DNA from 4 places in the Bradyrhizobium sp. P3_C3 genome. Region 4 is predicted to be linked to each of the others. Evidence: riboswitches for the same ligand, from Rfam matches in the RefSeq annotation. Region 4 holds a riboswitch; each other region holds the start of a gene.

Region 1 (8,639 bases), on a different contig from region 4:
TGTCGCGCGGCCGGAGGTTGGAGGCAATCAGGTCCATGACCTTCTCGCCCGCGGTCATGCAGAAAGCGTCGCGGATTTCATACGGTGCCGGGGCGCCGGCCGAGTACGGCAGCGCCAGGCCAATCGCCTCGGAGACGGTCGCCATGGTGTTGGCGGTGAACTGCGCGCCGCAGGCGCCCGCCGAGGGGCAGGCCACGCGCTCGATCTCGTCGAGGTCCTCGTCCGACATGGCGCCGACCGAATGCTTGCCGACCGCCTCGAACATGTCCTGCACGGTGACCTGCTGTCCGCGGAAATTGCCGGGCAGGATCGAGCCGCCGTAGATGAAGATCGAGGGCACGTTGAGACGGACCATCGCCATCATCATGCCCGGCAGCGACTTGTCGCAACCGGCAAGGCCCACGAGCGCATCATAGGCGTGGCCGCGCACGGTCAGCTCGACGGAATCGGCGATGCACTCGCGCGACGGCAGCGACGAGCGCATGCCGTCATGGCCCATGGCGATGCCGTCGGTGACGGTGATGGTGCAGAATTCACGGGGGGTGCCGCCGGCCGACGCGACGCCCTTCTTCACCGCCTGGGCCTGGCGCATCAGGGAGATGTTGCAGGGGGCGGCCTCGTTCCAGCAGGAGGCGACGCCGACGAAGGGCTGGTGGATCTGCTCGGTGGTCAGACCCATGGCGTAGAAATAGGACCGGTGCGGCGCGCGCGTCGGGCCTTCCGTCACGTGACGGCTCGGCAGCCTCTGCTTGATGTCGGTCTTTGCGTCCATCGCAAACCAGTTTCCCCGGCCAACCCTTTCAGACCCGAAAAATCAGAGCCAAGATTTGAATCGACCTTGGGATTTCCCGTCCTTCGAAGACCGCCGATGCCCTTCAAACTTTAGAGCGATTTTATTCATGTTCGGGTGTGGCTAAAAAGCGGCGCTGATGCGAACGGACGGAGAAAAGGGTTTAATCCAAGATGAGTGTTGCAGGGACAGCACAATCGTTACCGGGAAGACACGGGTTGGCTTACTGCGATACCCTCGTGATTATGACAATGCTCAACTTGAGATTTCAAATCTGTTCCGGCGCGCCCCAGCGCGGGTCTCAGGAACGGAGTGTGCCTCACCTGAGTCGCGGCGGCCCGCAGTACCAACCCCGTCCTGAGGCGGGAGTGATGAGCGCGAAGCGCCCAGTTCAATCCGTCAGGTCGAGCCGCATGAACTGGTTGTGCGGGCTTGCCTCATAGTCGGCGAACGGCGCGCAGGAGACGAAACCGGCGCTGCGGTAGAGCGAGATGGCGGGCGCGTGCAGGGCTGCCGTGCCGGTCTCCAGGCTGAGGTGCACGTAACCCCGCCTGCGGGCCTCAGTAATGATATGACTCAGCAGTGCGCGCCCTACCCCGGTGCCCCGTGCAGCGGGAGCGGCACGCATCGACTTCACCTCGCCATGCGTATGATCCAGCTCCTTCAGAGCACCGAATCCGAGCAGGATATCGTCCTGCCAAGCCGTCCAGAAGGTCACGGTGGCAGCCGAAAGGCCGGTGGCATCGAGAGCGAACGCGCGCTCGGCCATGACGCTGCGCAGCTCCTCGAGATGATGCGCCAACAAGTCGGCGACATAGGGCGCCGTCGGATCGTCTCGTCGGATCTCCACCTCATCCCCCTGCTGTCGCACGCGTGCCACCGTTTAAGCACAGGTGACACGCCCGCGGCATAGCCATGATCGGTGCTATTCCCAAGTTAGCGCACCACCATTCTGGTATTCGATGACGCGGGTCTCGAAGAAGTTCTTCTCCTTCTTCAGGTCCATCGCCTCAGACATCCACGGGAACGGATTTTCGACCTCGGCAAACACCGGTGCGAGCCCGATCTGGGCGCAGCGCCGGTTGGCGATGAAGTGCATGTACTGCTCGCACAGCGCGGCATTCAGCCCGAGGAAGCCGCGCGGCATCGTGTCCCGTCCGTAGGCGGCCTCCAATTCGGCTGCGTCGCGGATCATGCCGCGGATCTCGTCCTGGAACGCTGCCGTCCACAGATGCGAGTTCTCGATCTTGATCTGGTTGATCACGTCGATACCGAAGTTGAGATGGATACTCTCGTCGCGCAGGATGTATTGATACTGCTCGGCGATGCCGACCATCTTGTTGCGGCGGCCAAGCGACAGGATCTGCGCAAAGCCGGTGTAGAACCACATCCCCTCGAACACGACATAGAAGGCGACGAGATCGCGCAGGAAGGCGCGGTCGCTATCCGGCGTCCCCGTCAGGAACGATGGATCGTCCAGGTGCTGCGTGTGCTTGAGCGCCCAGGCCGCCTTGTCCGTGATCGACGGCACCTCGCGGTACATGTTGAACAGCTCGCCCTCGTCGAGGCCGAGGCTTTCGACGATATACTGGAAGGTGTGGGTGTGCACCGCCTCCTCGAAGGCCTGCCGAAGGAGGTACTGCCTGCACTCCGGATTGGTGAGGTGACGGTAGATCGCCAGCACGATGTTGTTGGCGACCAGCGATTCAGAGGCTGCGAAGAAGCCGAGATTGCGCTTGATCGCGCGCCGCTCGTCCTCGGTCAGCCCGTCCCGCGACTTCCATAGCGCGATGTCGGCCTGCATCGAAACTTCGGTCGGCATCCAGTGATTGTTGCAGCCTGAGAGATACTTCTCCCAGGCCCATTTGTACTTCAGCGGAAGCAGCTGGTTGACGTCGGCGCGGCAGTTGATCATCCGCTTGTCGTCGACGGAGACGCGGCCGCCGGCGCGATCGATCGCACCTAAGCCGGTCGGGTCGGCCGGCTCGAGCTTGAGCTGGGTCTGCGGACGCAGTGCGGTGGCGAGACTTGAGGCGGCCGGAGCGGCTGCTGTGGTTTCGGTATCGGACCAGTCGAGCATCGTCATCTCCTCACTGGCACGCTTCGCATTCGGGATCGTCGATCCGGCAGGCCTTGATGCCGTCGAGGTCCGGTGCCGCTGCGGTCGGGATCACGATCGGCGCGTGCGACACCGCCACTGACGCGGACACCGCATTGAGCTTTCCGTCGGTGCCCTTCAAGGTCGATTTCTCGACATGCGTGGCGCTGCGCGAGCGCAAATAGTAGGTCGTCTTCAAGCCGCGCCGCCAGGCCAGCCGGTAGAGCGCATCGAGCTTCTTGCCGGAGGGATTGGCGATGTAGAGGTTAAGCGACTGCGACTGGTCGATCCACTTCTGCCGACGCGCGGCCGCCTCGATCAGCCAGGCGCTGTCGATCTCGAAGGCGGTGGCGTAGAGCGCCTTCAGATCGTCAGGGACGCGGTCGATCTGGCCGACGCTGCCGTCGAAATATTTGAGATCGGAGACCATGACCTCGTCCCAAAGCCCCCTCGCCTTGAGGTCGCGGACCAGGAACTCGTTCACGACCGTGAAGTCCCCGGACATGTTCGATTTCACGAACAGGTTCTGATAGTTCGGCTCGATCGACTGCGAGACGCCGCAGATGTTGGAGATCGTCGCCGTCGGCGCGATCGCCATGACGTTCGAGTTGCGCATGCCGCTGGACGTGACCTTCTTGCGTAGGCAATCCCAGTCGAGCGTTGCGGAGCGATCGATGTCGAGACCACCGCGCGAGTCGGCGAGAAGCTGGATGGAGTCGAGCGGCAAGATGCCCTTCGACCACAGCGAGCCCTCGAAGCTCGGATAGCGTCCGCGCTCCGCGGCGAGATCGGACGACGCTTCGATCGCGTAGAACGAGATTGCCTCCATGCTGGTGTCGGCAAACGCCACGGCCGCGTCGGACGCGGTCGGAATGCGCTGGACCTGAAGCGCTTCCTGAAAGCCCATCAGGCCGAGCCCGACGGGACGATGACGCATGTTGGAACGCCGCGCTTCGGGGATCGTGTAGAAATTGATGTCGATGACGTTGTCGAGCATCCGGACGGCCGTCGTCACCGTCCGCTTCAGCTTGGCATGGTCGAGTCCATTGGGGCCGACATGGTTGAGCATGTTGATGGAGCCGAGATTGCAGACCGCGACCTCGTCGCCCGAGGTGTTCAGCGTGATCTCGGTGCAGAGGTTCGAGGAATGGATCACGCCCACGTGGCGTTGCGGCGAACGCAGATTGCAGGGGTCCTTGAAGGTGATCCAGGGATGACCGGTCTCGAACAGCATGGTCAGCATGCGACGCCAGAGGTCGCTCGCGCGCACGGTCTTGAAGACGCGCATGCCGCCGGCCTTCGCCCTGGCCTCATAGGCCTCGTAAGCCGTCTTGAACGCCTCGCCGTAGAGATCGTGCAAATCGGGCGTCTCGTCCGGCGAAAACAGCGTCCATTCGCTATCGGCATCGACGCGCTGCATGAACAGGTCCGGCACCCAATTGGCGGTGTTCATGTCGTGGGTGCGGCGGCGGTCATCACCGGTGTTCTTGCGCAGATCGAGGAATTCCTCGATGTCGACGTGCCAGGTCTCCAGATAGGCGCAGAGCGCGCCCTTGCGCTTGCCGCCCTGGTTGACGGCAATCGCGGTGTCGTTGGCGACTTTCAGGAACGGGATGATGCCCTGGCTTTCGCCGTTGGTGCCCTTGATGTGGGCGCCGAGACCACGGACCGGCGTCCAGTCGTTGCCGAGGCCGCCGGAATATTTTGCCAGCAGTGCGTTGTCCTTGATCGACTTGAAGATGCCGTCGAGGTCGTCCGAGACGGTCGTGAGGAAGCAGGACGAGAGCTGCGGACGCAGCGTACCCGAATTGAACAGCGTCGGCGTCGAGGCCATGAAGTCGAACGACGACAGCAGATCGTAGAACTCGATCGCCTTGGCCTCTCGGTCGATCTCGCGAACCGCAAGACCCATCGCGACGCGCATGAAGAAGGCTTGCGGCAGTTCGACCCGCTTGCCGCGGACGTGCAGGAAGTAGCGGTCGTACAGCGTCTGGAGGCCGAGGAACTGGAAGTTCAGGTCGCGCTCGGGCTTGAGAGCAGCCGCGATCCGGCCGAGGTCGAAGCGGGCCAGTTCAGGATCGAGCAGTTCGGCAGCGATGCCGGTCTTCACATAGGCCGGGAAATATTCGGCATAGCGCACAGCCATATCGGCCTGCGAGGCGAAGGTCGGCACGGCATGGACATAGGACAGCACCTCGCCGCGCAGCTTGTCCAGCAACAGGCGCGCGCTGACATAGGCGTAATTCGGCTCCTGCTCGACCAGCGTGCGCGCGGCCATGATCGAGGCCAGCGCCAGTTCGTCCTGGCTGATGCCGTCGTAGAGATTGCGGGTGGTCTCGGTGAGCACGGGTGCCGCGGAAACGCCGTCGAGGCCGGCGCAGGCTTCGCCGATAATCAGCGCGAGCCGCTTGGTGTCGAGACCAACGCGCGAACCGTCGGCGAGCGTGACATGAAGGACCGGCGCGACAGCGGGCGTCACTTCCGCGGCCGCCTCCTCGGCGCGCTGGCGCGACCGCTCCTCGCGGTACAGCACATAGGCGCGTGCGACCTTGTGGTGCTCGCTCCGCATCAAGGCGAGCTCGACCTGGTCCTGCACGTCCTCGATATGGAAGGTGCGTCCCTCGCCTGCCCGCCGCATCAACGCAGCGACGACTTCGGCCGTCAGCTGCTCCACGCTCTCATGGACGCGGCGCGAGGCGACCGCGCTGGTGCCTTCGACCGCGAGGAAAGCCTTGGTCATGGCGACCGCGATCTTGGCGGAATCGAACGGCGAGACCTTGCCGTTGCGACGGATGATCTGCATGGCCGGCTCGCTCGAAGCAGGCGAAAGCGATTGTGGACGCAAATGAACGATGGGTGCGGAGGCGGTGTCCGCGTCGTGCAGGTTGAGTGACATCAATGGGCCCCGTGATGCGCGCGTTGTGTTTGAACGGGGCTGTAAGGAAGGACGCTGCAGAAACGCCGGCAGCGGAGTTGCCGGGCGGTGCATGCAAGCGACCGCCGGACACCCCGCCCGTGGACGTTCAGATCGTCGCGGCAGGTCTCCTGGCTCGCAGGTCGTCGCCCACTTCCCGTCTTCCCGGCGCGAAAGGCACCAGTGACGATTGTTCGGAAGCAGCTCGCTGCTGACAGTTGCGGGGGCAGCGCCGGAATTCCACGCTCTCGCGCGGTTCACCGGCTTCCCTCTTAGCCACTAAATCTTGCGATCCAGCGGAACCGTGACGCCCACATGTGGTGACATATGCAGCCGGGTGTCAACGATTCGTTGGCAGGCTTGGCGCGGATTTCCTGTGGAATGCGGTGATGGCGGGCGTGAAGCCAGGCCGGATTCTAGGCACGCACATCCGTACTATGATCGAAGCGCGCGAAGATCGCACTTGTCACAGCACCGAGCAGGCTCCAGAAAATCAAGCTCGTCACCGTGACCGCGGTGACGAACTGATGCGACAGCGAGGACGGCACGTTGGTCTCGACGTGCGCCAGCTCGGGAGCGCCGATCATATGGGGCAAGATCAGCAGGATGACGCCCGCAATTGCCGCCGGCACCGAGTGGCGAAAGACGATCAACGCCAAGCCAGCAGCCGTCGCAAATATGGCGGCCAGCCACCAGATCTGGCGCGACAGCAGCGGTGCAGCCGGCACGCCCGGCAGCTCCGGCGGCAAGCCGAGGCCGGGGGCAATGGTGAACACGGCAAAACCTGCCAATCCCCACATCAGGCCTTCATGCCAGGAGACGCCCGCGCCGGTCGCGCCGCTGCGAACAGCAAAGAAGCCAGCCAGGAGCAGTGCGAAGCCGATCGCGGTCAGCACGTTCGCGGCCGCTGTATAGGCGCTGCGCTCGAATCCGTCTCGCGGCTCCCACGCCTCGGCGCCATGATCATGGTCGGCGTGATCATGGCTTGCATGGTCATGGCCAGCCGCAGCCGCCTGCGGCGCGTCGTGCTGATGGGTCTCCGCCGCCTTCTCGAAGACCTCGGCTTTCAGGATCAGGGGAACGGTGCCGAACTGCTGGGCGACCGTGACGATGAGACCAACGATGAAACCGGCAATGACCGACGAGAAAACGATCGAACGAAACGTACTCATGCCGCCCCGGTTAGTGGCAGGGGAATGCGTTCGAGTGGCGCACGTCGTGCGCGGCATTGTGAACGATGTCGATATGCGAGAATCCCACGACGCCGACGATGAACAAGCCGAGCACCATGGCCATCAGGGCTTGCGAAAGCCGTCCCGCCTGTCCGGCTGCGATCGGAAGATGTGCGACATGGGACTGGCTCATAGCTGTTCTCCGTTAGCGATTTGGTCGTTTTCTAACAGCTTCCGGGTGATATCGCGACTGGTAAGATGCAGGCTCGTCCCTGCCGAAATGCCTTTACGGGCGATCTTGGCGCCAGCGGCCTCCCGAAATACAGCCTCAAAACGCCGGAAATAGCTGAGGCAATCCTCCGCAGAGGGCTCCACGCCGATCAAAGTCCGGAATGCGCCGCGATGCACGGCGCAAATCGCGCCGTGTCCCCTGACTGCAAAGACAAGGGACGTGATGCCATCACGCCAATGGGCCTCGTCGTTCAAGCCGACATCGCGCGTCCGCGCCCGAACGGATCGACCAGGCGGACGATCTCGCAGGCGGCGACGAGGCCGGCGAGCCAGACGGCGCTGGTCAGCCCGATGCGCGTCACGATGGCCGCAGTGAACGCGCCCTCTCCGCCAAGGAACGGCGTCGCGGCAAGCAGCGCGAGCTCATAGGCGGCGTAGGCGGCGACGAGCGCGATGGCCAGCATCAGCGGCGTACGGCCCTGCGGCAGCAGGCGGAGAACGGTCGATGCCGCTGCCGTCGACAGCAACGCGGCAGCACCGATGACAAAGCCCCAGGCGATGGTGCTGCCATCGATGGGATAGTGCAGCACGCCGAAGCCGATGGTCTGGTTCACGAGCCAGGCGCCGGTGACGACGAGCAGCGCCGGACGCATCGGCAGCATCGCGGCGGCGACGACGGCGAACGCAGCAAACGGCGTCGCGCAGGCAAGCGCGAAGCTCGCGAGCGCGCATGACACGGTCAGCAGCGCAAAGCAGAACATCGGCGCAAGGCGCGAGGTGACCGGATGAAGGCGGAAACGGTCGGCGTGGGGCGGCAGGATAGTAACAGTCATGGGACGATCTCCTTGTGGGATCTGTAGCACATTTTTGCTGGAACGCGGCATCACGTCTGACTCAGTGAAGAGCCTCCATGGGATCTTCAGTCTCGGCTGGATCGCGCCGGTCGTAGACGGCAAGCCAGGCGGCAAGTGTCGCGCTGTGCGGCTCCATGGCCGCCAATTGGCGCAAGGCCACGCGAACGGTGGCGCGCGCTGTGCGATCGGGCGGAAGCGTCACCATCTCAGGTCCCCGCCCCTTCGCGACCGCCTCGACCACGGCGCACTTGCACGCCGTGAGCTCCGGCAGCCCATAGAGTTCGAGCAGCGCCTGGAAGGCTGCGTGATGATCCGGCCGAAAAGCGCGCTTGCGGCCGAGCTGATCGCGGAGCGGATGGGCCGGATAGAGATGCGCGCAGGGGATCCACCCCTCAGGCAGCGGCTCGGTGGCGGCATGGGTGCGGCGATGCGCGAGCAGCTTTGGCAGGACGTGGGTGTGCGGGCCGTCAGGGCTTCGCCCACCCGGCGGGGGGATCGGCTGGAATACCTCGGCACGCCCGATGCGGCTGATGAAGACGCGGTGCGGATTGGCGGCCAGAATGATCCGCATGGCGTCACT
Region 2 (5,905 bases), on a different contig from region 4:
CTCGGCAGGAAGAAGGGCCAATGCGGCCACGGCAACGACACACGCGAGCGAGCGTAGGCACTGGTTCATTCGATGGTCCCCCTGCGAAACCACTACAAACCAAGGTCCGCGACGACATGCGGCTTGAGAATCAAAGACGACACCCAAAACGATGCCACGACATCGTTTCGCAGTCCTCACGCTCCTTCAACAATGCGGCAAAATACCGATGGGAACTCGGGAACTTCCGAAATGGCGGAAAGGGTAATGCCTTCAACCTTTGTTAACGAATAGGGCTCGCGCGACGGTTGCGCGCGGTTCAGGGCGCCGCGAAGGCCAGATTGCGCGTGTTCCCGCGTCCAAATCCGGTGTATTGAGTTCCCAACCGATCCTTTCAGCTCTTACCCCCACCGCTCATGCCACTTTTCAACCAGTCGATCAGGCGCAAGATCGTCGGGATCGCCCTCGGATTGATCGTCCTGATGCTGGTCACCGCGATTCTTTCGATGGTGATGTCGAGCCAGGTCGGTGTCCTGCTCGACGAGCTGACCGATCGCTACATTCCGGCCTACGGCCATCTGGCGCGCGCCAACATCCGCTCGCTGGAGCGCTCGGTGGCGCTGCGGCGGATGGTCATGATGAAGATGCAGGCCCCCTCGGAGGAGGAGGCCTATGCGGCGCGCCTGCGCGAATTCGAGGAGGCCGATCGGAAGATCGACGAGGAAGGCGAGGCCGCGCGCACGCACATCAACGCGATCATCGACGACAAGAGGACGCCTTCCGACAATGCCGGGCTGGCGCGGATCGAGACCCGCATCGAAACCGCTCTCACCGAGCTGCGTCACGACATGAATGAGGACCACGCAAAACTCCTCAAGCAGGTCGAAGGCAAGCAGATGACGGAGGCGCGCGGGACCCTGGAGCATCTCGACACCATACGCGACCAGTTCAACCAGAAGATCGACGCGATCCGCGCCGACATGCTGAAGCAGGTCTTCGCCAGTACGGCGACAGTGATCGGTCGCCAGCGCCAGGCGATGATCATTTCGGGCATCGTCACCATCCTCGCGGCGGTGGTCGGATTTGCTTTCGCGCTCCTCGTCTCCAGTGGCATCACGCGACCGGTGCGGCTATTGCTCGCCGGCACCCGCGAGGTCGAGGCGGGCCGCTTCGACAAGACCATCACGGTCTCGACCCAGGACGAGATCGGCGAACTCGCCGCCGCCTTCAATCGCATGATCGAGCAGTTGCGGCACAACGAGCGCATCCGCGAGACCTTCGGCCGCTATATCGATCCCAAGGTAGCGCAAGGGCTGATCGACCGCCCGGAGGTCGCCATCGACGGCCAGCGCCGGGTGATGACTATCATGTTCTCCGACATGAGCGGCTTCACCTCGATGAGCGAGGGCATGACCCCACGTGGCCTCGTCAAGGTCATGAACCACTATTTCACGGTGATGTCCGCGCCGATCCGGAGCCATCGCGGCGTCATCGATAAATATATCGGCGATGCCATCATGGCCTATTGGGGCCCTCCCTTCATTGAGGAGGACGAGCCGGCGCTGTTCGCCTGCTACGCCGCCATCGACATGGCCGATGAGGTGCCGGCGTTGCAGAAGCAATTGCCTGACCTGCTCGGCATCCGCGCCATGCCAGGCCCTTGCGATCTGCGCATCGGGATTGCCACCGGCGAGGTCCTGACCGGCAGCATCGGGTCCGAGCTGATGATGAGCTTCACCGTGATGGGCGATGCCGTGAACCTCGCTTCGCGGCTCGAACTGGTCAACAAGATCTACGGCACGCGGATCCTGATCGCGCAGGCGACGGCGGACGCGATCGGATCGAACCTCGAGCTGCGCGAGATCGATCGTCTCGCGGTGGCCGGTCAAAGCGCATCGCAGGCCATTTTCGAGGTGATGAGCAAGGCGCACGGGCTCAGCGTCCCGCAGGAGAGCCTGCGCGCGCGCTACGCCGAAGGCCTCGCCGCCTACCGCGCGCAGCGCTTCGACGAGGCTCGTGCCGCGTTCAATGCAGCGCTCGAAGCCGTGCCCGGCGACGGTCCCTCGCGCACGCTGCTCGGCCGCATCGCGCAGTTTGAAGCCAATCCGCCGGACGCCAATTGGGACGGCGCCTGGCGGCTGGAGCAGAAATAGCCGTCCTTGCCAGGCCTGCACCGCCCTTGCCGGAAAAAACGTTTCTACTCGATAACGATGTTCGCCGTGACCTATTTCTCAGGCTTAGGTTTGACGTCCCTTGTGGCGTTTGATGGGGACACGCCGATGACAGAACTTCATGACAGGCTGGAACGGTTCGAGACGCTCACCGCCGAATGCGAGCTGATTGCCAAGCTCGCCACCGACAGCACCAAGCGCGAGTTCTATCTGAGACTCTCGGAGCAGTATCGTCAGCTGGCGGTGGATATGCGGAAGGCGATCGCGACCAAGGCCGCGGCCTGACGCCGCCTGCAATCCGTTCTTAATGTTTGGCGCGCATCCTTCGGGATGCGAGCGTCGCGATCATGATTGCTCGCATTGGGAATGCCGAGGTCCGTTGCTGTGCAGCGTACCTCGCTGACGTCGCTTTGCCGCTCCCTACCAGGGCAATCCCATGCGCCTTCTCGCAGTCCTCATCTTCGCGCTCATGACGGCCGCCTGCAATCAGGAGCAGGACATCACCGGCTCGACCCCGGTCTGTGCGATGCGGAACTACAGCTCCTACAATGCCCGCGACATGAACCAGTGCGTTGCCGCCTGCAAGGCGTGCGACCACGGCAACACCGTCACCTGCACCACGTCATGCACCCTCAAGGGTGCCCACTGAGCGGCGGCGCTGGCTGGAGCTAGCGCTGAGGGTGCTCGGGCACCGGAACGATTCACATGGGTTAGTCATTGAAGCGGCAGGCAGGACGCGGAGTCCTATGGAATGGGTATGCTCGATCCCGGTCGGTTCCTGGTGTCGTGCTCGCAGTGCGATGCATGGCCGATGGCGGCCAACGTCAAACGTTCGAGCTGGTCTTCGTCGCCGCACGAGGTCCGCTTCGTGTGCCCGCGCTGTCGCCGCGAGGAGACAGCCATCATCTCGGCCTCCGGTGAGCTGACCCCGATCCGGCGCATCGACGCTCCGCTGCGCGATGTCACCGCGGCCTGGGCTCAGGCCCAGCGGCCAAGAGGTCGGGCGTAGCCCGCCCGTCGCAGGACCAAGAGGTCGGGCGTAGTCAGCTCTGCGCAAGTTTTGGAACCCAGCCTACGCCGACGCGTTTCCGCTCCGACATCAACGCACCGAGGCCCTGCGAATGATCAGCGAGCATTTCGACACCCGCACCCGGATCAACATGAAGCTGGCGCTGGATCGGGTTTGCCGCAATCGCCCGGTCGGCGAGGACCATTGCTTTCGCAGGTCCGTTGCCGAGAACATCATCCGCTGCGCGCTCACGGGCCGCACCGGCATCGGCCAGCTCGTCGATGCCGGCGAGCGGGCGGTGATCAGGACGCGTTCGGAGCGGGAGCCGGCCTGATTGCGCCGGCTCAATCTCCGGTGCGGTGCTTTGCCCGTCATGCAACCGGCCGATTGACTCTCCGCTTGCCCGCCCCGTAGATTGGCCGGTGACGGTTCTCCTCACGGAGATCAAAAGGGAACGTGGTGCGAGGTTTTCCCGATACCGGGATATTCTCAACGCCACGGCTGCCCCCGCAACTGTAAGCGGTGAATCTTTCGTCATATGCCACTGGGAATCTCGGTCCTGGGAAGGCGACGTAAGGTAACGACCCGCGAGCCAGGAGACCTGCCGTCAGCCGTGGTCACACGCGAAGATGTCGGTCGGGGAGTACAGACATTAGCTTCACCGGAGCAATCGAACGCTCCGCCGTGAAACCTCGTTCGCTGTGACGTGCCACTGACGTCATACCGAGGTTACAAGAGTGTCCCGTATTGTCTTTGCCGCCAGGCGCTTCCGCGCCGGCGTTGTCGCGTTCGTTTCCCTGTATTCGCTCGATCTGTCCATTGCCCATGCCCAACAGTCGGCATCGCCCGATCTGCTGCCGCCGGTCGAGGTCGCGCCGACCGAGCGTGCGGCCAAGCCGCAAGTCGTGCGGCTTGCGCCGGACAAGCCCGAGCGGCAGCGCGTCGCTCGGCTGCCGAAACCCGAGCTGGTGCCGGCGTCGCCCCCGGTTGCCGGGGTATCCGCGGCCAACCTGTTTCCGACGGTCGTCGTCAGTCCGACGGGCGTTGTCACTCCGACCAATCTGGTTGCGAGCTCGGTGACGGTTCTGACCGCCAGAGACATGGAGCGCGATCAGCGCCGGACCGCATCCGATGCACTGAGCGCGGTTCCCGGCCTCAACCTCGTGCAGACCGGCGGCCCCGGCGGACAGACGTCGATCTTCATGCGCGGAACGAATTCCAACCACACCAAGGTCCTGATCGACGGCATCGATGTCAGCGATCCCGGCAACCCGAACCGTTCGTTTGATTTCGGCCAGTTGCTCACCTCCGACATTCAGCAGATCGAAGTCCTGCGCGGTCCGCAGGGCGGTCTCTACGGCGCAGACGCGCTGGGTGGCGTGATCTCCATCGTGACGAAGAAGGGCGACGGTCCCGCCCGCGCCACCGGCTCGGTCGAGGGAGGCTCGTTCGGAACGTTCAACCAGACTGCAGGTCTGAGCGGTTCACAGGACCACTTCAACTATGCCTTCAACGTCGCGCATTTCCACGCGAACGACGTGCCGGTGACGCCGGTCGAATTGCTCCCGCCGGGGCAGAAGGCGATCGGCAACTATTACGACAACATGACCTATTCGACGAAGCTTGGCGCCGAATTGAGCGAAAACCTCACGCTCAACGGCGTGGCGCGGTACACCGACGCCACCCTGCGCTTTACCGGAGACACCTTCGATCCCGTCACATCCGCGAGCTTTCCCGCGGCCGCGCAAAGCACGCAGACGGTGCACCAGCTCTTCACGCGCGGGGAGGCGGTCTGGTCCGCTCTCGACGACCGGATGAAAAGCTATTTCGGTGTCAACTACACCAATCACTGGAACTACAACATCTCGCCCGGCGACGCGATGGCCACGATCACGACCGGCGACCGCGTCAAGTATGATTGGCACACCACGACCCAGCTTGCGCCCAACAACAATGTCATCTTTGGTGCGGAGCATGAGACCGAAACACTGCAAACGGCGACGGTCTCGGCGCAAAACATCAACAAGGCCGGATATATGGAGCTGCAGTCCCAGTTCCGGGATCGCGTCTTCTTCACGGCCAACGTCCGGCAGGACGATAACGAGCGGTTTGGGGAACATCCGACCTTTCGTCTGGCGTCTGCCGTGATCGTGCCGGTCACGGATACGAAGTTCAAGGGAAGCTACGGCACGGGGTTCAAGGCGCCCACGCTCAACCAGCTTTACGTCAGCTTTCCCGCGTTCTTCTTCTTTGCAAATCCCAACCTCAGGCCGGAGGAAAGCGTCGGATACGACGCCGGCTTCGAGCAACCCTTGTTTGGCGATCGCGTTCGCTTCGGGTCGACCTACTTCCGCAACAACATCACGGACCTGATCCAGAGCACGTTCGATCCCGTGACATTCACGAGCACCAACACCAATATCGGCAAGGCGATCACGGAGGGCACGGAGAGCTTCGTCGCGGCTGCGATCACCGACCGGCTTCGCGTTCGTGCCGACTACACTTTTACCCGCGCGGTCGATGCGACCGCGGGACTGGAGCTGCTGAGGCGTCCGAAGGAGAAGTGGAGCGCAAATGTCATCTGGAATCCGATCGATCCGCTGACACTTTCCGCAACCGTGTTGCACGTCGGGAGTTTCGTCGATGGTAACCGCGACTTCAGCATTCTGCGTCTGCTGGCTCCGGCCTACACTGTCGTCAACGTCGCAGCCGAATATCTGGTCACCGACCAGGTGAAGGTGTTCGG
Region 3 (8,639 bases), on a different contig from region 4:
GTGTGCGTCTTGTCCATCTCCGCAATGACGGACTCGGGAACGTCGAGATTGACCAGCCGCTGTCGCGAGCCGCGGCCGTACATCTCGACACCGCCGACCGTCTTGGAGGTGATCGTCGCGAGATATTCCGCCGCCGCGGACGCCACCGCCGAACTGTAGATTTCCATCAGCGGCTGGCCGGCCTTCACGCGCGTGCCAGTGGTCACGTCGGCGACCTTCTGCACGAAGCTTTCGGCGCGCATCGCGATCACCGACACGCGGCGTTCATCGAGCTGGATCGTGCCGGGCGCCTTCACCGAGACCCGGATCGAGCGCCGCGCGACGGGCTCGGACTTCACGCCCGCGCGCTGGATCTTGCCGGGCGACAGCTTCACTGTGCCGTCGTCGGTATCGTCGCCTTCGTAAACGGCGACATAGTCCATCCCCATCGGATCCTTCTTTGGGACGGTCGATGTATCGGGCAGCCCCATGGGATTGCGGTAGTAGAGGATCTTTCGCGGCGACGCCGCCTGCGCCTTCGGGGGCGCCGGCGCGACGGCCGCTCCGTCGTCGTCGTAGACCGGCAGATAGTCCCGCCCGCGGTCGTCCTTCTTCGGACCAGCAGACCAGAGCGGCGCACCGCTTGGATCGCGGTAGTAGAGCGGCGTTCGCTCCGCGGCAGCCGCAGCCGATGATATGTCGGCCTCAGCGAGCCAGCCCGCACCGTTCGAATGCCAGTAGTAGCCGGCCAGGACCAGGCCGCCGCCCAGCGCAAGTGCCGTCAGGAGACGCAGCGTTTTCATATGGTGTTTCCGCGCGCCCGGGAGCGCGCGTCCGTGTGAAGGAAAAAGGGGAATGTCGGGCGCTGCCGGGCAGCGCCCGAACGCTCACTTGACCACCGTGACGATCACCTTGCCGGTGACGGTCTCCGGTTCGCCCTGCACCTTCACGGACAGCGTCATCTGGTAGTGTCCAGCCATCGGCAGGTCCGTCTTGAAGGCGTACACACCCGGCTCCCTGGACGGCAGCGGCGCGACCGCCGATTCCATCTCGGCCATCCCGTCCGGGGCCATGTCGAGGCGGCTTTTGAAGATGACTGCGTCCGGTATCGGCTTGCCGGTCTGCTTGTTCGTCAGGCGAACGGCGAGCGTGACGTCTTCGCCCTTCTTCATCTGCGGAGTGACGGGCTCGAAGGCGTAGTCGCCCGCGCCCGCCATCGCGGCGGAAGCGGCAAGCGAAAGGGTGGCGGCGAGAGCCGCGGTGCTGATTTTGGAAAGCATTGTCCTGTCCTCATGAATTGATCTTTCGCCGTGGCGCGTGAAGCGCGCACGTCAGTCGTCGTCGCGAGCAGGCACGCCGCTCGCGTCTCGGGCTTTGCGAGATCAGATTCGAGGAGGTCGGAAAGGAGGACTGCCGCCGCGGAAGGAAACGACCTGATCCGGGGGAATAGCCATCGTGCTGGCCATGACGGCGAGACGTTCGAACGCCATGGGCCTGACATCACCAAGCGCGATGATCCCGCCAACGCAGCAGAAGCCCATCCCGCACTTGTAGCCGCCGCTATGGGAGCCCGTTCCCTTCATGTCGGGACAACAATCGTCCATCGACATGTCGGCGTCGCCGCTCATGTGCATGGCCGTCTGCATGCCATCCGACGACATTGCGAGGTTCGCCGCGGACACGCCAACCGGCAGCATCGCCAGGGATATGGCGATGGCGACTGCCAGGATGGTACGGACGAACTGCATCAATATCGACTTACCTTGTCGGGCCGGAACTCGGCCTCAGTAGCATATTCGGACACCAAAGGCAGTCATTGATCGTGGTCAAGCGTCCGTTACCCAGGCTCGCACGGAGGCCGGGTTGGACGTTTCGACGCAGCCCTAGGACTATCGTGCAAAACAGCAACACAAGGCCACCATCGACCGACCGGCCCGTCGAACAGCCCGCGCGGATGTTGACGCGCTCATCCCCTGATGCCAGTTTCGTGATCGGTAGTGTCCGCAAGGACTCTTCAAGGGAATGCGGTGCGTCCACCTCAGTGGGCAATTCCGCGGCTGCCCCCGCAACTGTAGGCGGATAGCCGACGACCAAACGAACCACTGGAGCCCCGCTTGGGCCTCTGGGAAGGTGGTCGAAGGCGATGACCCGCGAGCCAGGAAACCTGCTACCAGCCATGGTCACGCGCGAACGCATTGGGCGGGGTGCCCTGATGTCGGACAAGTAGCCGGTGCATCCGCCGCCTGGGGCGAAGGTGGATGACTAAGGCAACCGCGGTGACGGTTTGTTTGCGTCGCCGCAGAGCGTTGTCGTGCAAAATCTTCATTTCCGTGCTGGCGCAAGGCCAGCGTTATCGCGTGCTTTCCTGATTACTCTGCTCTCGTCGGTGTCCTTGTCGTCCGCGGCGCTCGCGCAAAGCGCGACGCAGGACAACCGCTCCCGGGAGGTCGGTCCGGTGATCGTGTCGCCGCCTGCGCCGCGACAGGCTCCTGCCGTCAGCCCGGGCACTCAGAAGCAGCGCGCGGCCCGGCGCGCCGCGGGACGCAATCGTGGCGCCCCTGCTGTCGCCGTTCCGGCCGCGCAAGCTCCGAGCGGCCCGGTGCAGACGCCGCTCAACACGGCAGCCGTCACCGACGTCGGCTCCCGGCTCGGCATCACGGCGCGCGAGATGCCGGCGACCGTCGAGGTCATCAGTCAGCGGACGATGCAGGACCTGGGCATCCGGACCACGACCGACGTCGCCAAGGCTGCAGTCGGCGTCACCGGCGGCGATGCGCCCGGCGCGCCCGCCATCTTCTCGATGCGTGGCTTTTCCGGCGACCAGATCTCCACGCTCTACAACGGCATCCCGATCGGGCCGTCGACCATGACCGGCCGTCCCATGGACGTGGCTGGCCTCCAGCAGGTCGAGATCATCAAGGGACCGGACTCGCTGGTGGCGGGCCTCGGTGCGACCGGCGGCGCCATCAACTACGTGAACAAGGCGCCGCACACCGGACCAATCGTCAACGACGCCTTCACCTCCTACGATTCCTTCAACGGCTATCGCGCCGGTTACGGATCGGGCGGCAGCACGCTGATCAACGGCCTCGACTACCGCTTCGACATCAGCCATTTCAACAACAAGGGCTTTATCGACGACACCTATTCGAAGCTCAGCAACGTCTCGGGCCAGCTGAACTATCGCGTCAACGAGAACCTGAGGATCTGGGGCGCGACCGAATACAGGCAGGACAACGACCGCTTCTACTGGGGGACGCCGCTGGTGCCGGCGAACGCGCCGGGCATCGTGCCGACGTATGGCGTCGTCTCCGGCCTCTGGAGCAACTATTACCTCGGCGGCGGCACGCCGGTCCCGGTCACCATCGACGCGCGCACGCTGACCACGAACTACAACGTGCTCGACAATCACAGCGGCGCCAACGAGCTCTGGCTGCGCAGCGGCTTTCAATGGGACATCACCAACAACATCTCGCTGAAGAGCCAGGTCTATGGCTATGACGCCCACCGGCACTGGTTCAACAACGAGATCTCGTCGTTTGACCAGACCGTAGGCAATTTCGCAGGCGCGCAGAGCATCTACCGCGAGCGCCTGGCGCTCGATCACGCACAGCGACTCTACGGCAACATCACCGACCTCACCGTCAATTCCAATCTCGGCGGAATGGACAATCGCTTCGTCGCCACCGTGGCGGCGAGCAGCAACCAGTTCAACGTCTCGCAGGACACGCTGTTCTTCAATGACTACGTCGACCTCCTCAATCCGGACCGCGGCCTCTACGGCCCGCGCAGCGACGAGAAGATCTACACCCATCTCGACACCGCCTCGCTGTCGTTCGAGGACCGGCTCAAGCTGACCTCGACCTTCGCGCTGATCGGCGGCATCCGTTTTGAGAATATCGAGCTGTCGCGGACCCGCTTCGACGAGAATGGCCTCCTGAAAGCCAGCTATCCTTTCTCGAAGACGTTCAATCCGGTCACCGGACGCATCGGCTACACCTGGGACATCGCGCCCGGCGTGATGCTTTACAGCCAGTACGCGACGGCAGCCGACCCGACGGTGGCGAACATCTTCATCCTCAGGCCCACGACGCCGCTGCTGCTCACGACGTCGCGAACCTACGAGACCGGCGTGAAGCTGCTGTCGGCCGACAAGCGCGCGGAGGCCACGTTCTCGGCCTTCGACATCGAGCGCAAGAACGTCTACGTCCCCGAAAGCGGCATCCTCTTCAACGTCGCCGGCAAGATGGCCTCCAAGGGCGTCGAGATCGCCGCCGCGGTCAATCCGGTCGCAGGCCTGAAACTGTGGGGCAACGTCGCCTTCGTGCAGTCGCGCTTCATCGACTTCACCTATGTCGACGGCAATGGCGACTTCCAGTCCTATTCGGGCAAGACGCCGCCCAACGTTCCGAACTTCATCGCCAACGCCGGCGCCTCCTATCGCTTCGACACGAAGCTGCCGGTGGAGATCGGCGGCCTCGTCCGTCACGTCGGCGACCGCTTCAACTTCCAGGACAATCTGGTCACGATGGACGCCTACACGATCTTCGACGCGTTCGCGTTCGTCGATATTCCAAAAGCCTATTTCCCGGGCGTCGACCAGACCCGGATCAGCTTTCGCGTGAGGAACCTAACCAACAAGCTCTACGCGGCCTGGGGCGATCCGGGTTACACCGACCAGATCATCCTGGGCGCGCCGCGCAGCTACGAGGTCGCGGCTTCGTTCAAGTGGTAGTCGCGGATCACCTCGCCCGCGCCGTGGCAGGAGTTGTCACGCGACAGTAGGACGCAATCGCAAATCGATTGCGCCGTTGAAGCCGCAGGTCTCGAGAGCTATCGATCAACGAGACCTGTCTTCCATCGGGAGGAACGCATGAGCACCATCACCGGCGGTTGTCACTGCGGCGCGATCCGCTATCAGGTCGAGGGCGAAGCGATCGTGCACGCGCTGTGTCACTGCCGCGATTGCAGGCTTCACGCGGGCGCTCCCGTCGTCGGCTGGACGATGTACGCGGACGATGCCGTCAAGGTGACCAAGGGCGAGCCCAAGGTCTACAGCTCCTCGGAACATGCGCGGCGGCACTTTTGCGGCGACTGCGGAACCGGCCTGTTTTATGTCAATGCCGACATGTTGCCCGGGGTCATCGACGTCCAGAGCGCGACCTACGACGATCCCGACGCCGTACCGGCGACGATGCACATCCAGGTCGCAGAGCGCCTTCGATGGATGGAGCGCGCGCACGAACTGCCGACATTCGACCGCTATCCTCCGCCACCGTAGCGGCGCGCGCGAAGCGTTCGCCGTCTCGATGGAACCGCACAAACACCATCTTGCAACGGCCGGACGATCTCACGTAGATTGATCGGCGTGGGGACGAAGCAGACTCCCCGTGAGACCTCGGTCCAAGCTCTGCGCAGCACGCCATTCGTGGAGCTTGCGCATGGATACCGAACGCCATCCTCCTGTCCGCCATACCGTTGCCATCCTCTCCCGCGGCGACGCCGCCGCGCGCCGGGACGCGACGGCGCAAAACAGCCGCTTCGTCCGCGTTTTCGAAGCACTCGCCGCGGTCGGCATCGAAGCCCGACCGGTGATCTACGACGAGATCTTCGCCGACGCCGTCCGCGATCAACTGCTCGCCGTCGATGGCGTGCTCGTCTGGGTCGATCCGATCCATCAGGGCAAGACGCGCGAGGCCCTCGACCCGCTGCTTCGCGACGTTGCGGCGCAAGGGCCATGGGTGAGCGCCCATCCCGACGTGATCCTGAAGATGGGCGTCAAGGAGGTGCTCTACCGAACGCGTCATCTCGGCTGGGGAGCCGACACGCATCGCTATGACACCGCCGCAAGCTTCCGCGCCGAATTTCCCGCGCGTCTTCAGGCGAACGGTCCGCGCGTGCTCAAGCAAAATCGCGGCAATGGCGGCCAGGGGGTGTGGAAGGTGGAGGCCCTGCCCAACGCGGACGCCATGGTTCGCGTGCTGCATGCCCAACGCGGCAGTCTGCCCGAGGACATGCCGCTCGATGCCTTCCTCGCGCGCTGCGAACCGTATTTCGGATGGGGCGGCTGCGTCATCGACCAGGCGTTCCAACCCCGCCTGCCCGACGGCATGATCCGCTGCTACATGAGCGGCGCCAAGGTCGCGGGCTTCGGGCATCAATTGATCAAGGCCCTGATCCCGCCGCCGCCGGAAGGCCCCGACGCACCCGAGGCGCAGCCGGGCCCACGGATCATGCATGGACCCGATGCTTCGCAATTCCAGACGCTCCGAAGATCGATGGAGGACGAATGGACGCCGCAGCTGATGGACACGCTCGGCATCGACGAACCGTCGCTGCCGGTGATCTGGGACGCCGACTTCCTGTACGGGCCCCGCGACGCCGCCGGTACCGACACCTACGTCCTGTGCGAGATCAACGCGAGCTCATGCTTTGCGATTCCCGACGACGCGCCAGCGGCAATCGCCCGAACGGTGAAGCACCGCTTGCTCCGGATTCAAGCAGTGCGTTCGGGCGCATAACGCGGAACACTAGGCCGGCAGCCGTGCTGTGACGTCGCCGGATGTCTCCGTGCACAACGGGCAGCGTTGACGAGCCCCGTGGTGGCGCGATCAACGCGCCCGTGCCATCCCACGTCACAGGAATCCGGTCGATATCCACGGTATCGCGGCCACCACGAGCGTGCCGATCAGCAAGGCCACGATATAGCCGACGATCGGCTTGATGCCTTCGTCGGGACTGATGCGGCTGATGGCACAGGCCGCATAGTAGCCGACGCCGAACGGCGGGGCGAACAGACCGATGCCCATGGCGAGAACGACGACCATCGCGTAATGCACCTCGTGCACCCCGACCTGACGGGCGATCGGAAACAGCAGCGGCCCGAACAGAACGATGGCCGGGATGCCCTCGAGCACGCTGCCCAGAATGACAAACGCCACGATGGTAACGCCGAGGAAGACCGGCGTTCCGCCCGGCAGCGCGGTCATGACCTTGGCGAGCGATGCCGAGAAACCCGACTGGGTCAGGGCCCACGCCATCCCGGTCGCGGCACCGATGATCAGCAGAATCGCGCCGGACAGTGACGCGGTCTCCACCAGCATCGGATAAAGGCGGCGCCAGGAGAACTGGCGATAGATCAGAAGCCCGGTGAGAACCGAGTAGACGATGCCGATGGTCGACACCTCGGTAGCCGTCGCAACGCCCTCGACCACCGCGGCCCGGATGACGAAGGGCAGAGCCATCGCCGGAATCGCGATGACGAAGGCGCGGCCGATCTCGCGCCCGCTCGCGCGCTTCACATGCGACAGGTCTTCGCCGCGATATCGCCACCAGACCACGGAGCAGAGCCCGATCGCCAGCACGATGCCGGGCAGCAGACCGCCGGTGAACAGCGCCGCGATCGACACGCCCGTGACCGAGCCGATCGTGATCAGCACCAGCGAGGGCGGGATGGTCTCGGTCTGGGCGCCGGTTGCGGCAAGCAGCGCGACGAGATCGCCAGGCTTGGCGCCCCGCTTGGTCATCTCGGGAAACAGCACGGGCGCCACCGCTGCCATATCGGCCGCCTTGGAACCCGAGATTCCCGACACCAGGTACATCGCGCCGACCAGCACATAGTGCAAACCGCCACGCACATGTCCAAGCAGGCTGGCGAGAAAGCCCACCATGGCACGCGCCATGCCGGTCATTTCGATCAGTAGGCCGAGGAACACGAACAGAGGCACCGCCAGCAGGATCAGATGGCTCATGCCTTCGTCCATGCGCCCGATGATGACCACATCGGGCGTGCCCGTCGTCAGCGCCAGATAGCCGACGGTTGCAAGGCCAAAGGCAAACGCGATCGGCACCGCCGCAAGGACCATGGCGCCGACGATGATCACGAAGAAGATGAGCAGGTTGAGATTGCCGAGAGGCTTGAGCAGCGGCCCCGCCAGCACAAGCGCGGCGATGATCCCGGCGACGAGCGCTACGGCGGCCAGCAGGCTCCGCAAGCCAGCGATGCGAGCCAGCCGCAGAACTGCGGCGACCAGCATCAATCCGATGCCGACGGGTAACGCCGCGGCGCGCCAGCTGTTGACGATTTCCAGCGCCGGCGTCGTGACGAACACCTCGTCGGCCGCGAACTCGTAAGCCGGGTGGATCACCAGCAGGAGAAACGCCAACGACGCCGCGGCGGCAACGACATCCAGGAACGCGCGGGCGTCGGGCCGAAGCATGCCGATGATAGCCGTCATCCGCATGTGCTCACCACGCTGGAAGGCAATCACCGATCCCAGCATGGCGAGCCACAGGAACAGAATGCCGGCGAGCTCGTCGGCCCAGATGATCGGAGCGTGAAAAACGTATCTTCCGACGATGCCGGCCGACAACACGACGATCTCGGCCAGCACCAGCAGTGCCGCCGGGATCGCAACCACATGACCAAGCACCTTGTTGGCCCTGGCGGCCCACAGGTGCACACTTGACTGAGGTGCGGCCATTGCGGCACCCTGATCGATATTCGGCATATGGTTGATCGCGGTCATGACAGTTTGCCCGCCGCTTTCTCGAGCTGCGCCCAGGCCTCTTCACCGAACTTGGCCTTCCAGTCGGCATAGAAGCTCGTCTTCGCCAGCGCCTGCCTGAACGCGCCGCGGTCGACCTCGATGAACTGCATG
Region 4 (8,639 bases):
TGCCGCGCCTTGCGTGACGACGCCTGGGCCGAGGCGACGTCAGCGCGGCTCGCACGCGACTGTGCCCGCCTCGACGACATCGTGCAGTCGGAAGGCTGGCGGCTCGTCGGCGGTGCACCACTGTTTCGTCTCTACGAGACGCCTGATGCGCTTGCTGCGCAGGAGAAACTGGCGCGTAGCCAAATCTGGTCGCGCGTATTCGCGAAACAGCCGGCATGGCTGCGCCTCGGGCTTCCCGGCAGCGAAGCCGAATGGACGCGCCTTGCCGAGGCGCTAGCGCGCTAGCGCCAGCAGGCCGCCGACGTCGAGATGCAGTTCGATGTGATCGGCGAGGGCGTCGAGCGCGCTCTCGACTCTCGCATGATAAGGCTCATCACCTGCCGGAATGTCGAGCTTTGCGAGATACGCCTTGCGGAAATCATCCGAGGTGAACAGGCCGTGCAAATAGCTGCCCTGCACGCGCCCATCGCTGGAGATCGCGCCCTCCGGCTCCCCATTCAGTTTCGCAAACGGGCGGGCGCGATCCGGCCCATCGGTGCGGCCGATGTGGATTTCGTAGGCCTCGATCGGCTGGTCCGTGGCGGCATGCACGGCCGCGACGCGCGTCAGCGTCTTCTGCGGGCTCATCATTGTGGCGACGTCCAGAAGTCCGAGACCCGGCGTGTCGCCGGCGGGGCCTTCGATGCCGTCGGGGTCGGCGACGCTGCGTCCGAGCATCTGATAGCCGCCGCAGAGCCCGAGCACATGGCCGCCCCGGCGGTGATGCGCCAGCAGATCGATGTCCCAGCCCTGCGCGCGCAGGAAGGCGAGATCGCCACGGGTGGATTTCGAGCCGGGGATGATGACGAGCCTGATATCGCCGGGGATGGCTTCGCCCGGCCGCACCATCACGAGATCGACGCCGGGCTCGAGTTTCAGCGGATCGAGATCATCGAAATTGGCGATCCGTGACAGCACGAGGCAGGCGATCTTGCACTGGCCGGGCTTGCGCGCGTCGCTCAGGCCCAGCGCGTCCTCGGCCGGCAGCTCGCCGGCGCGCGCGAACCAGGGCAGCACGCCAAGGCCGCGCCACGCGGTCTTCGCTTCGATCAGCTTGTAGCCGTCGTCGAACAGCGAGGGGTCGCCGCGGAACTTGTTGATGACGAAACCCTCGATCATCGCGGCATCGTCGGGGTCGATCACCGTCTTGATGCCGACGAGCTGGGCGATGACGCCGCCGCGGTCGATGTCGCCGACCAGCACGACGGGCACGTCGGCCTTGCGCGCAAAGCCCATATTGGCGATGTCGGCGTTGCGCAGGTTGACCTCGGCCGGGCTGCCGGCGCCTTCGACCAGCACCAGATCGGCGCGCGCCTTCAGCCGCTCGAAGCTTTCCAGCACCGCGCCCATCAGCGACGGTTTCATCGCCGCATATTCACGCGCGCGCGCGGTCGCGATCCGCTTTCCCTGCACGATGATTTGTGCGCCGACATCGGTTTCGGGCTTCAGCAGCACCGGGTTCATGTCGGTGTGCGGCTCGACGCCGGCGGCCAGCGCCTGCAGCGCCTGGGCGCGACCGATCTCGCCGCCGTCGACGGTCACGGCCGCGTTGTTCGACATGTTCTGCGGCTTGAAGGGCAGCACGCGCACGCCGCGCCGCGTGAACGCGCGGGCGAGGCCGGCGACGATGAGCGACTTGCCCACGTCCGAGCCGGCCCCCTGGATCATCAATGCGCGCGCCATGGTGTTTTCAGAACCTGGGGCCGTGCTCAGAACTCGACGCCGGCTTGCGCCTTGATGCCGGAGCGGAAGGGGTGCTTGACCAGCGTCATCTCGGTAACGAGATCGGCGATCTCGATCAGCTCGTCCTTGGCGTTGCGCCCGGTGAGCACGACATGCGTCATCGGCGGCTTGTGCGTTTTCAGGAATTCGACGACCTCGGCGATGTCGAGATAGTCGTAGCGCAGCGCGATGTTGATCTCGTCGAGCACGACCATGCGCAGGTTGGAATCTGATATCAGCTCCTTGGCCTTCGCCCAGCCGGCCTGTGCTGCGGCGATGTCGCGGGCGCGGTCCTGCGTCTCCCAGGTGAAACCTTCGCCCATCGCATGGAACTGGCAGAGCTCGCCGAAATGGCCGGTGAGCAGGCGCCGCTCGCCGGTGTCCCAGGCGCCCTTGATGAACTGCACGACCGCGCAGGGGAAGCCATGGGCGACACAGCGGACGATCATGCCGAAGGCGGAGGAGGACTTGCCCTTGCCGGCGCCGGTGTGGACGATGATGAGGCCCTTCTCGCCGCTCTTGGTCGCCATGATCTTGTCGCGGGCGACCTTGATTTTCGCCATTTTCGCGGCGTGGCGGGCTTCGGTTTCCTCGGCCGTTTGGGTATCCGGTTCAGGCGTCATCTGACAGGGTCCTTCGGCTTGACAAGAGGCGGCCGGGGGCAAATGGTGGCCCGGCGTTGGTTCCTGTCCTATGACAGGCGAAGAGGGAATGCGATAGGGTCCGAATCGACAAGATTCGGCTCCAAACTGCAGCCGCCCCCGCGACCGTGACCGGAGAGATGCCCGAGGCCACTGATCCCCCGCAGGGGATCGGGAAGGCGGGGATCGAAGGGCCAAAAGCCCTGCTCCGCAAGCCGGGAGACCTGCCAGCGCGGACGAGTTTTGGACCGGCGGACGGGGTGTTCCGCGACGGGGAAACGGACCTTCGGGGGAATGGTCCGTGTGCCTCTTCGCCTCCCGCTGTTTATCCTGGAAGAGGCGATGACCGTCACACTTCACGTCTGTATTACCTGCCGTGCCGGCCAGACGCTCGACGAGGGTGAGACGACGCCCGGCAAGCGCCTGCATGGCGCGATCCTCGATGCCGGCGTGCCCGAGGGCGTCAATGTGGTTCCCGTTGAATGCCTGTCGGCATGCAGCCAGGGTTGCTCGGTTGCGCTCAGCGCGCCCGGCCGCTGGTCCTATGTCTATGGCCGCCTGTCAGAGGCCCATGCGAGCGACGTGGTCGCGGGTGCTGCGGCCTATGCCGCCGCGCCCGATGGCCTCGTGCCCTGGCGCAGCCGTCCCGAAATCTTCCGCAAGCAGTCGCTTGCCCGCATTCCCCCCATTGCCGTGTTGCCGGAGGCCGCCGAATGAACTCGCTCGCAAAAGTCCCCGTGACGGTGGTCACCGGTTTTCTCGGCTCAGGCAAGACGACGCTGATCCAGCATCTGCTCGCAAACCCCGACGGCAAGAAGCTCGCGGTGCTCGTCAACGAGTTCGGCAGCGAGGGCGTCGACGGCGAGATCCTGAAATCCTGCGCCGACGCGAACTGCCCCGAGGAAAACATCGTCGAGCTCGCCAATGGCTGCATCTGCTGCACCGTTGCGGACGATTTCATTCCAACCATGGAAAAGCTCTTGGCGCGGACGGTGCGGCCCGATCACATCCTGATCGAGACTTCTGGCTTGGCGCTGCCAAAACCGCTGCTGAAGGCGTTCGACTGGCCTGAGATCCGCTCGCGCATCACGGTCGATGGCGTGATTGCGCTGGCCGATGCCGAGGCTGTCGCCGCCGGCCGTTTTGCGCCGGACCCGGCTGCGGTGGAAGCGCAGCGCGCGGCGGACGAAAATCTCGATCACGAGACGCCGCTGTCGGAAGTGTTCGAGGACCAGATCGCCTGCGCCGATATCGTGCTGCTGACCAAGGCCGATCTTGCGGGCGCCGCAGGGATCGAAGCGGCCAAAGCCGCCATCACCGCCGAGATGCCGCGCCGCGTGCCGATGCTATCCGTCACCGATGGCGTGATCGATGCGCGTGTCATCCTCGGCCTCGGCGCTGCCGCAGAGAACGATCTCGCCGCGCGCCCCTCGCATCACGACGGCGAGGAGGATCACGAGCACGACGATTTCGCCTCCGTCGTGATCGATCTTCCTGAAATCAGCGACATCGACGCGCTGGTCGCGTCGGTGCAGCGTCTTTCGCGCGAGCAAAACGTGCTGCGCGTCAAAGGCTATATCGCGGTCGCGGGCAAGCCGATGCGCCTGTTGCTGCAAGCGGTCGGCGAGCGCGTGCGCCACCAATTCGACAAGCCTTGGGGCGCAGCTCTCAGGCAGTCGAAGCTCGTCGTGATCGGCGAGCACGGCGATATTGACGAGGCCGCGATCAAGGTCGGACTTGGGCTTTCAGGATCTGGTATCTGATGCACGTCGTCTTCCGCGAGAGCCGCGGTCTCGAGGAGACCGCGACGCCAAGGGACATCGGCCAGGACCCGGCCGATCTCGTGGTGCTCTCGTACTCGGATTCCGACCTTGCCGCGTTCGCGGCCGGCTGGCGGCGCGGCCGTAACAGTCTGCCGTCGCTGCGGCTCGCCAATCTCGCGGAGCTGCGGCATCCGTTGTCGGTCGACACCTATATCGAGCGCACGCTGTCGCAGGCGCGCGGCATCCTGGTGCGCCTGATCGGCGGTGAGTCCTATTGGCCGTACGGGCTCGCGGCCCTGCAGCAGCTGGCGAAGGACCGCAATATCGTGCTGGCCGTGCTGCCGGCCGACGGCCGCGACGACACGCGGCTCGATGCCTACTCGACCCTGCCGGTTTCGACGCTGCGCCGGCTCAAGGTGCTCTGCGACACCGGCGGTTCCGTTGCAGCCCAGGCCGCGATTGCGCAGCTCGCGCTGGCCTCGGGCCTTTACGCGGGCCCGGTCGTCGGCGAGATGAACGTGCCTGAGATGGGCTTTTACGATCCCGCGCGTGGCGTCATTGCTGCGCCGATGACAGGCGAGGGAAAGCCGCTCGCGCTCGTGACCTTCTATCGTTCCTATCTCACCGCCGCTGATACCGGGCCGGTCGACGCCCTGATCGCGGCGCTGCGCGAGCGCGGCTTTGACGCGCACGGCGTGTTCGTCACCTCGCTGAAGGCTCCGGGCGTTGCGGATTGGCTGCGGACGTATTTCGCGACGAATCCTCCCGCCGCGATCGTCAACGCGACGGCGTTCTCGGCGATAGGCGAGGACGGCACGACACCGTTCGATGCTGCATCGTGTCCCGTCTTCCAGGTCGCGCTCTCATCGGCGCGGCGCCAGGACTGGGCAGAGTCGCTGCGCGGCCTGTCGCCCGGCGATCTCGCGATGCATGTGGTGCTGCCGGAGGTCGACGGCCGCCTGTTCGCGGGCGTGGTGAGCTTCAAATCGGCCGCGGAGCGCGACCCAGATCTGCAATTTTCGCATCTGGCGCACCGGCCCGATGAGGAGCGCGTGAAGGCCGTCGCCGCGCGCGTTGCGGCCTGGCGGCGCCTCGCGGAGACGCCAGTCGCCGAGAAGCGGGTGGCGCTCGTGCTCTCGAACTACCCGGGCCGTCCACATCAGATCGCGCATGCGGTTGGTCTCGATGCGCTTGCGTCGGTCGAGGCATTGCTGTCTGACCTGACAGAGGCCGGCTTCGATGTTGTGCCGGTCTCCGCACTTGGCGAAACGTTGCTGAAGCAGCGACTGACCTGGAACGTCGCCGATTACCGCGCCGCGCTCTCGCGTCTCCCGCAAGCATTGCAGGATGATCTCGCGCAAGCCTGGGGCGCGCCGGAGGATGACCCGAGCTGTCGCGACGGTGCATTTCAATTCGCGGCCATCGCAAGTGGCCAATCGATCATCGCGGTTCAGCCCGAGCGCGGCGATGCCGCCACGCGCGATGCCGACTATCACGATCTCGCCCGCACGCCACGCCACGCCTATGTCGCGTTCTATCTCTGGCTCCGGCAGCAGGACATCGACGCCGTCGTGCACATGGGTGCGCATGGCACGCTGGAATGGCTGCCCGGAAAATCCGTGGCGCTGTCGTCCGCGTGCTGGCCCGAAGCGCTGATCGGCGATCTCCCGGTCATCTATCCCTTCATCGTCAACGATCCCGGCGAGGCCGCGCAGGCCAAGCGGCGCTTGGATGCCGTCACCATCGGCCATCTGCCGCCGCCGCTGGAGCAATCCGTGGTGCCGGACGGCCTGCGCCGGCTCGAACGGCTGCTGGACGAATATTCGACCGCCGATGGCCTCGACCCCGCCCGACGTCAGCGTCTGATCGCCGCGATTCGCGACGAAGCGCGTGCGGCGGGTCTTGAGGACGATCTTGGTCTGGATGCCTCGGCAGCACCGGCGGAAGCGATCCCACGGATCGATCGCTTCGTCTGCGATCTCAAGGAGAGCCAGTTCGGCGACGGCTTGCACGTGTTCGGCCGCGGCGCCTGCGCCGATGCGGAGCGCGATGCGTTGCGTTCCGCCCTGGCGGGACAGCGCGTTGCGCCGGGGCCATCGGGCTCGCCGTATCGCGGACGCCAGGACGTGGTGCCGACCGGACGCAATCTCTTTGCCGTTGATCCGCGCGCGGTGCCGACGCCGTCGGCGCATGCGCAAGGCATCAGGCTCGCGGAAGAGCTGCTGCGTCGCCATTTGCAGGATCACGGCGACTGGCCGAAAGGCCTCGTGGTCGATCTCTGGGGCTCCGCGACGATGCGGACCGCCGGCGAGGAGTTTGCCATGGCGCTGCATCTCGCCGGCCTTGCGCCGCGCTGGGATCACGCCTCCGGCCGCGTCACCGGCTATGACATCATCGCACCGGCGGAGCTCGGGCGCCCCCGTATCGACGTCACGCTGCGCGTGTCGGGCCTGTTCCGCGATGTCTTCTCCGGCCTTGCGCAATTGTTCGAGGCCGCCGCCGAGGCGCTCGCAACGCGCGAGGAGGAGGGCGACGAGAATCCCTATCGTCACCGCGCCTCGCGTGTGTTCGCGCCGCGCCCCGGCCAATACGGCGTCGGCCTCTCCGCGATCCCGGATGCCTTCACGGCCGAGACGCGCGATGCCGCCGGCGAAGCCTGGCTGTCGGCATCGTCCTGGGCGTTCTCGGCGGACGGTGCGATGCAGCCGGATCGTGCCGGCATCGAGACGCGGCTCGCATCCGCCGATGCTTTCGTGCACGTCCAGGACTTGCCGGAGACCGATCTTCTGCTTGCCGCCGACTATGCCGCACATGAAGCCGGCATCGCGGCGGCTGCAGCGCATCTCGGTGCGGCAGGACCATCGCTCTATCACCTCGATACGACGCGGCCCGAGCAGCCGCACGCGCGGACGCTGACCGAGGAAATCTCCCGTGTCGTCCGTGCACGCGCGGCCAATCCGGCCTGGATCGCCGGCATGATGCGGCACGGTTTTCGCGGCGCCGCCGAGATTACCGCGACGCTGGAGCACATGGCCGCCTTCGCGCATCTGGCCGGCGCCGTACCGCCGCATCTGTTCGATCTCTACTACGATGCGACGCTCGGCGACGCCGATGTCCGCAGCTTCATGGCCCGCGAGAATCCGGCGGCGCTCGCCGCGATGGAGACCTGCTTCACACGCCTGCACGAAGCCTCGCTCTGGCGAACGCGCCGCAATTCGATCGCGGCTGCGCTGAAGGAGGCTTCATGAGTGCGGCCGCGATCAAGGGCTGGTGTCCCGGCGCGTTGCGCCCGATGCAATCGGGCGACGGGCTCGTGGTTCGCGTGCGCCCGTTCGGCGGAAGGCTTGAAGCCGCGCAAGTCGCCGGTCTTGCCGAGCTCGCCGAACGCTACGGCAATGGTCTCATCGATGTGACGAGCCGCGCCAACCTCCAGATCAGAGGCGTCAGCGAGCAAGGCCATCGCCGGCTGCTCGATGGACTCGCGTTGCTGCGGCTGCTCGACCCCGATACCGACATCGAAGCCCGGCGCAACATTTTGGTGACGCCGTTCTGGAACAGCGGTGATGAGACACAGGCGCTCGCCGCGGAGCTTGAGGAAGCGCTCGCCGACAGCACGCTCGATCTCCCCACAAAGTTCGGCTTCGCCATCGACGATGGAAAGTCGCGCGTACTCGCCGGCGACTCCGCCGACGTGCGCATCGAGCGCGATCACGGCGGCCGGCTCCTGGTGCGGGCCGATGGCGCAAGGCTGGGCCGCTCGGTCGCGCGCGGTGAGACCGTAAGTACGGCGCTCGCGCTCGCGAACTGGTTCATCTCGTCCGGCGGCGCGAAGGGCGGGCGAGGGCGCATGGCGGCTCATATCGCGGCCGGCGCAGAATTGCCTCAGTCGTTGAGCGGCGAAACCGAGCCTGCTCCGGTCATGGCCGCGTCACGACCCGGCCACTATCCGCATGGTGCCCTGGTCGGCGTCGCGTTCGGGCAGATGCTGCACACGACGCTCCATCAATTTTCCGGCTGCGGACATGCGCTGCGCATGACGCCATGGCGAATGGTGCTGAGCGAGGGCAAGCGCGAGATGCCGAGCGGGGCAGGCCTCATCACCGAGCCTTACGATCCGGCGTTGCGCGTGATTGCTTGTAGCGGCGCCCCGCGTTGCCGCGAGGCGCATGCGGATACCCGCGCGCTCGCTTCCGCCCTTGCGCCGCGCATCGCCCTCGATACTCGCCTTCACGTCTCCGGCTGCGCCAAAGGCTGCGCGCGTTCCGGCGCGTCCGCGGTGACGCTGGTTGCGACCAGCGCCGGCTTCGATCTCGTCCGCGACGGCTCGACCCGCGATGAACCCGTCCTGCGCGGTCTCAACGGCGCCGACATCGTCAGCGATCCCTCCATCCTGGTCGGAGGCCACTGATGCCGCACACCTACGAGACCGACGGCGCGGCGATCTACCGGCAATCCTTCGCGACCATCCGGGCCG

What was found. A riboswitch is a leader RNA that binds a small molecule or an ion and turns the genes downstream of it on or off. The one in region 4 is predicted to bind cobalamin.
Region 1: it holds a riboswitch for cobalamin, as region 4 does, so the genes downstream of both, AC1DW2_RS14770 (ribonucleoside-diphosphate reductase subunit alpha) here and AC1DW2_RS09570 (DUF1636 family protein) in region 4, are expected to answer to the same signal.
Region 2: it holds a riboswitch for cobalamin, as region 4 does, so the genes downstream of both, AC1DW2_RS14740 (TonB-dependent receptor domain-containing protein) here and AC1DW2_RS09570 (DUF1636 family protein) in region 4, are expected to answer to the same signal.
Region 3: it holds a riboswitch for cobalamin, as region 4 does, so the genes downstream of both, AC1DW2_RS08125 (TonB-dependent receptor) here and AC1DW2_RS09570 (DUF1636 family protein) in region 4, are expected to answer to the same signal.

Annotation. Positions count from the first base shown of each region.
Region 1 covers NZ_JBFUGY010000011.1:87,084-95,722, reverse strand. Annotated here, with positions in the region: gene ilvD (dihydroxy-acid dehydratase) at 1-772, opposite strand, end outside; gene AC1DW2_RS14780 (GNAT family N-acetyltransferase) at 1,182-1,640, opposite strand; gene AC1DW2_RS14775 (ribonucleotide-diphosphate reductase subunit beta) at 1,716-2,870, opposite strand; gene AC1DW2_RS14770 (ribonucleoside-diphosphate reductase subunit alpha) at 2,881-5,784, opposite strand; cobalamin riboswitch at 5,907-6,124, opposite strand; gene AC1DW2_RS14765 (CbtA family protein) at 6,219-6,974, opposite strand; gene AC1DW2_RS14760 (CbtB domain-containing protein) at 6,985-7,167, opposite strand; gene AC1DW2_RS14755 (hypothetical protein) at 7,164-7,460, opposite strand; gene AC1DW2_RS14750 (hypothetical protein) at 7,457-8,038, opposite strand; gene AC1DW2_RS14745 (DUF6925 family protein) at 8,100-8,639, opposite strand, start outside.
Region 2 covers NZ_JBFUGY010000011.1:80,576-86,480, forward strand. Annotated here, with positions in the region: gene AC1DW2_RS14710 (transglycosylase SLT domain-containing protein) at 1-69, opposite strand, end outside; gene AC1DW2_RS14715 (adenylate/guanylate cyclase domain-containing protein) at 396-2,132, shown strand; gene AC1DW2_RS14720 (hypothetical protein) at 2,259-2,435, shown strand; gene AC1DW2_RS14725 (hypothetical protein) at 2,587-2,799, shown strand; gene AC1DW2_RS14730 (hypothetical protein) at 2,902-3,159, shown strand; gene AC1DW2_RS14735 (hypothetical protein) at 3,272-3,493, shown strand; cobalamin riboswitch at 3,569-3,782, shown strand; gene AC1DW2_RS14740 (TonB-dependent receptor domain-containing protein) at 3,897-5,905, shown strand, end outside.
Region 3 covers NZ_JBFUGY010000005.1:121,245-129,883, forward strand. Annotated here, with positions in the region: gene AC1DW2_RS08110 (efflux RND transporter periplasmic adaptor subunit) at 1-782, opposite strand, end outside; gene AC1DW2_RS08115 (FixH family protein) at 867-1,259, opposite strand; gene AC1DW2_RS08120 (hypothetical protein) at 1,362-1,727, opposite strand; cobalamin riboswitch at 1,958-2,165, shown strand; gene AC1DW2_RS08125 (TonB-dependent receptor) at 2,366-4,714, shown strand; gene AC1DW2_RS08130 (GFA family protein) at 4,853-5,260, shown strand; gene AC1DW2_RS08135 (Cj0069 family protein) at 5,421-6,500, shown strand; gene AC1DW2_RS08140 (TRAP transporter large permease) at 6,615-8,462, opposite strand; gene AC1DW2_RS08145 (TRAP transporter substrate-binding protein) at 8,504-8,639, opposite strand, start outside.
Region 4 covers NZ_JBFUGY010000006.1:157,562-166,200, reverse strand. Annotated here, with positions in the region: gene cobD (threonine-phosphate decarboxylase CobD) at 1-285, shown strand, start outside; gene AC1DW2_RS09580 (cobyric acid synthase) at 274-1,722, opposite strand; gene cobO (cob(I)yrinic acid a,c-diamide adenosyltransferase) at 1,749-2,384, opposite strand; cobalamin riboswitch at 2,425-2,648, shown strand; gene AC1DW2_RS09570 (DUF1636 family protein) at 2,745-3,119, shown strand; gene cobW (cobalamin biosynthesis protein CobW) at 3,116-4,165, shown strand; gene cobN (cobaltochelatase subunit CobN) at 4,165-7,413, shown strand; gene cobG (precorrin-3B synthase) at 7,410-8,573, shown strand; gene AC1DW2_RS09550 (precorrin-8X methylmutase) at 8,573-8,639, shown strand, end outside.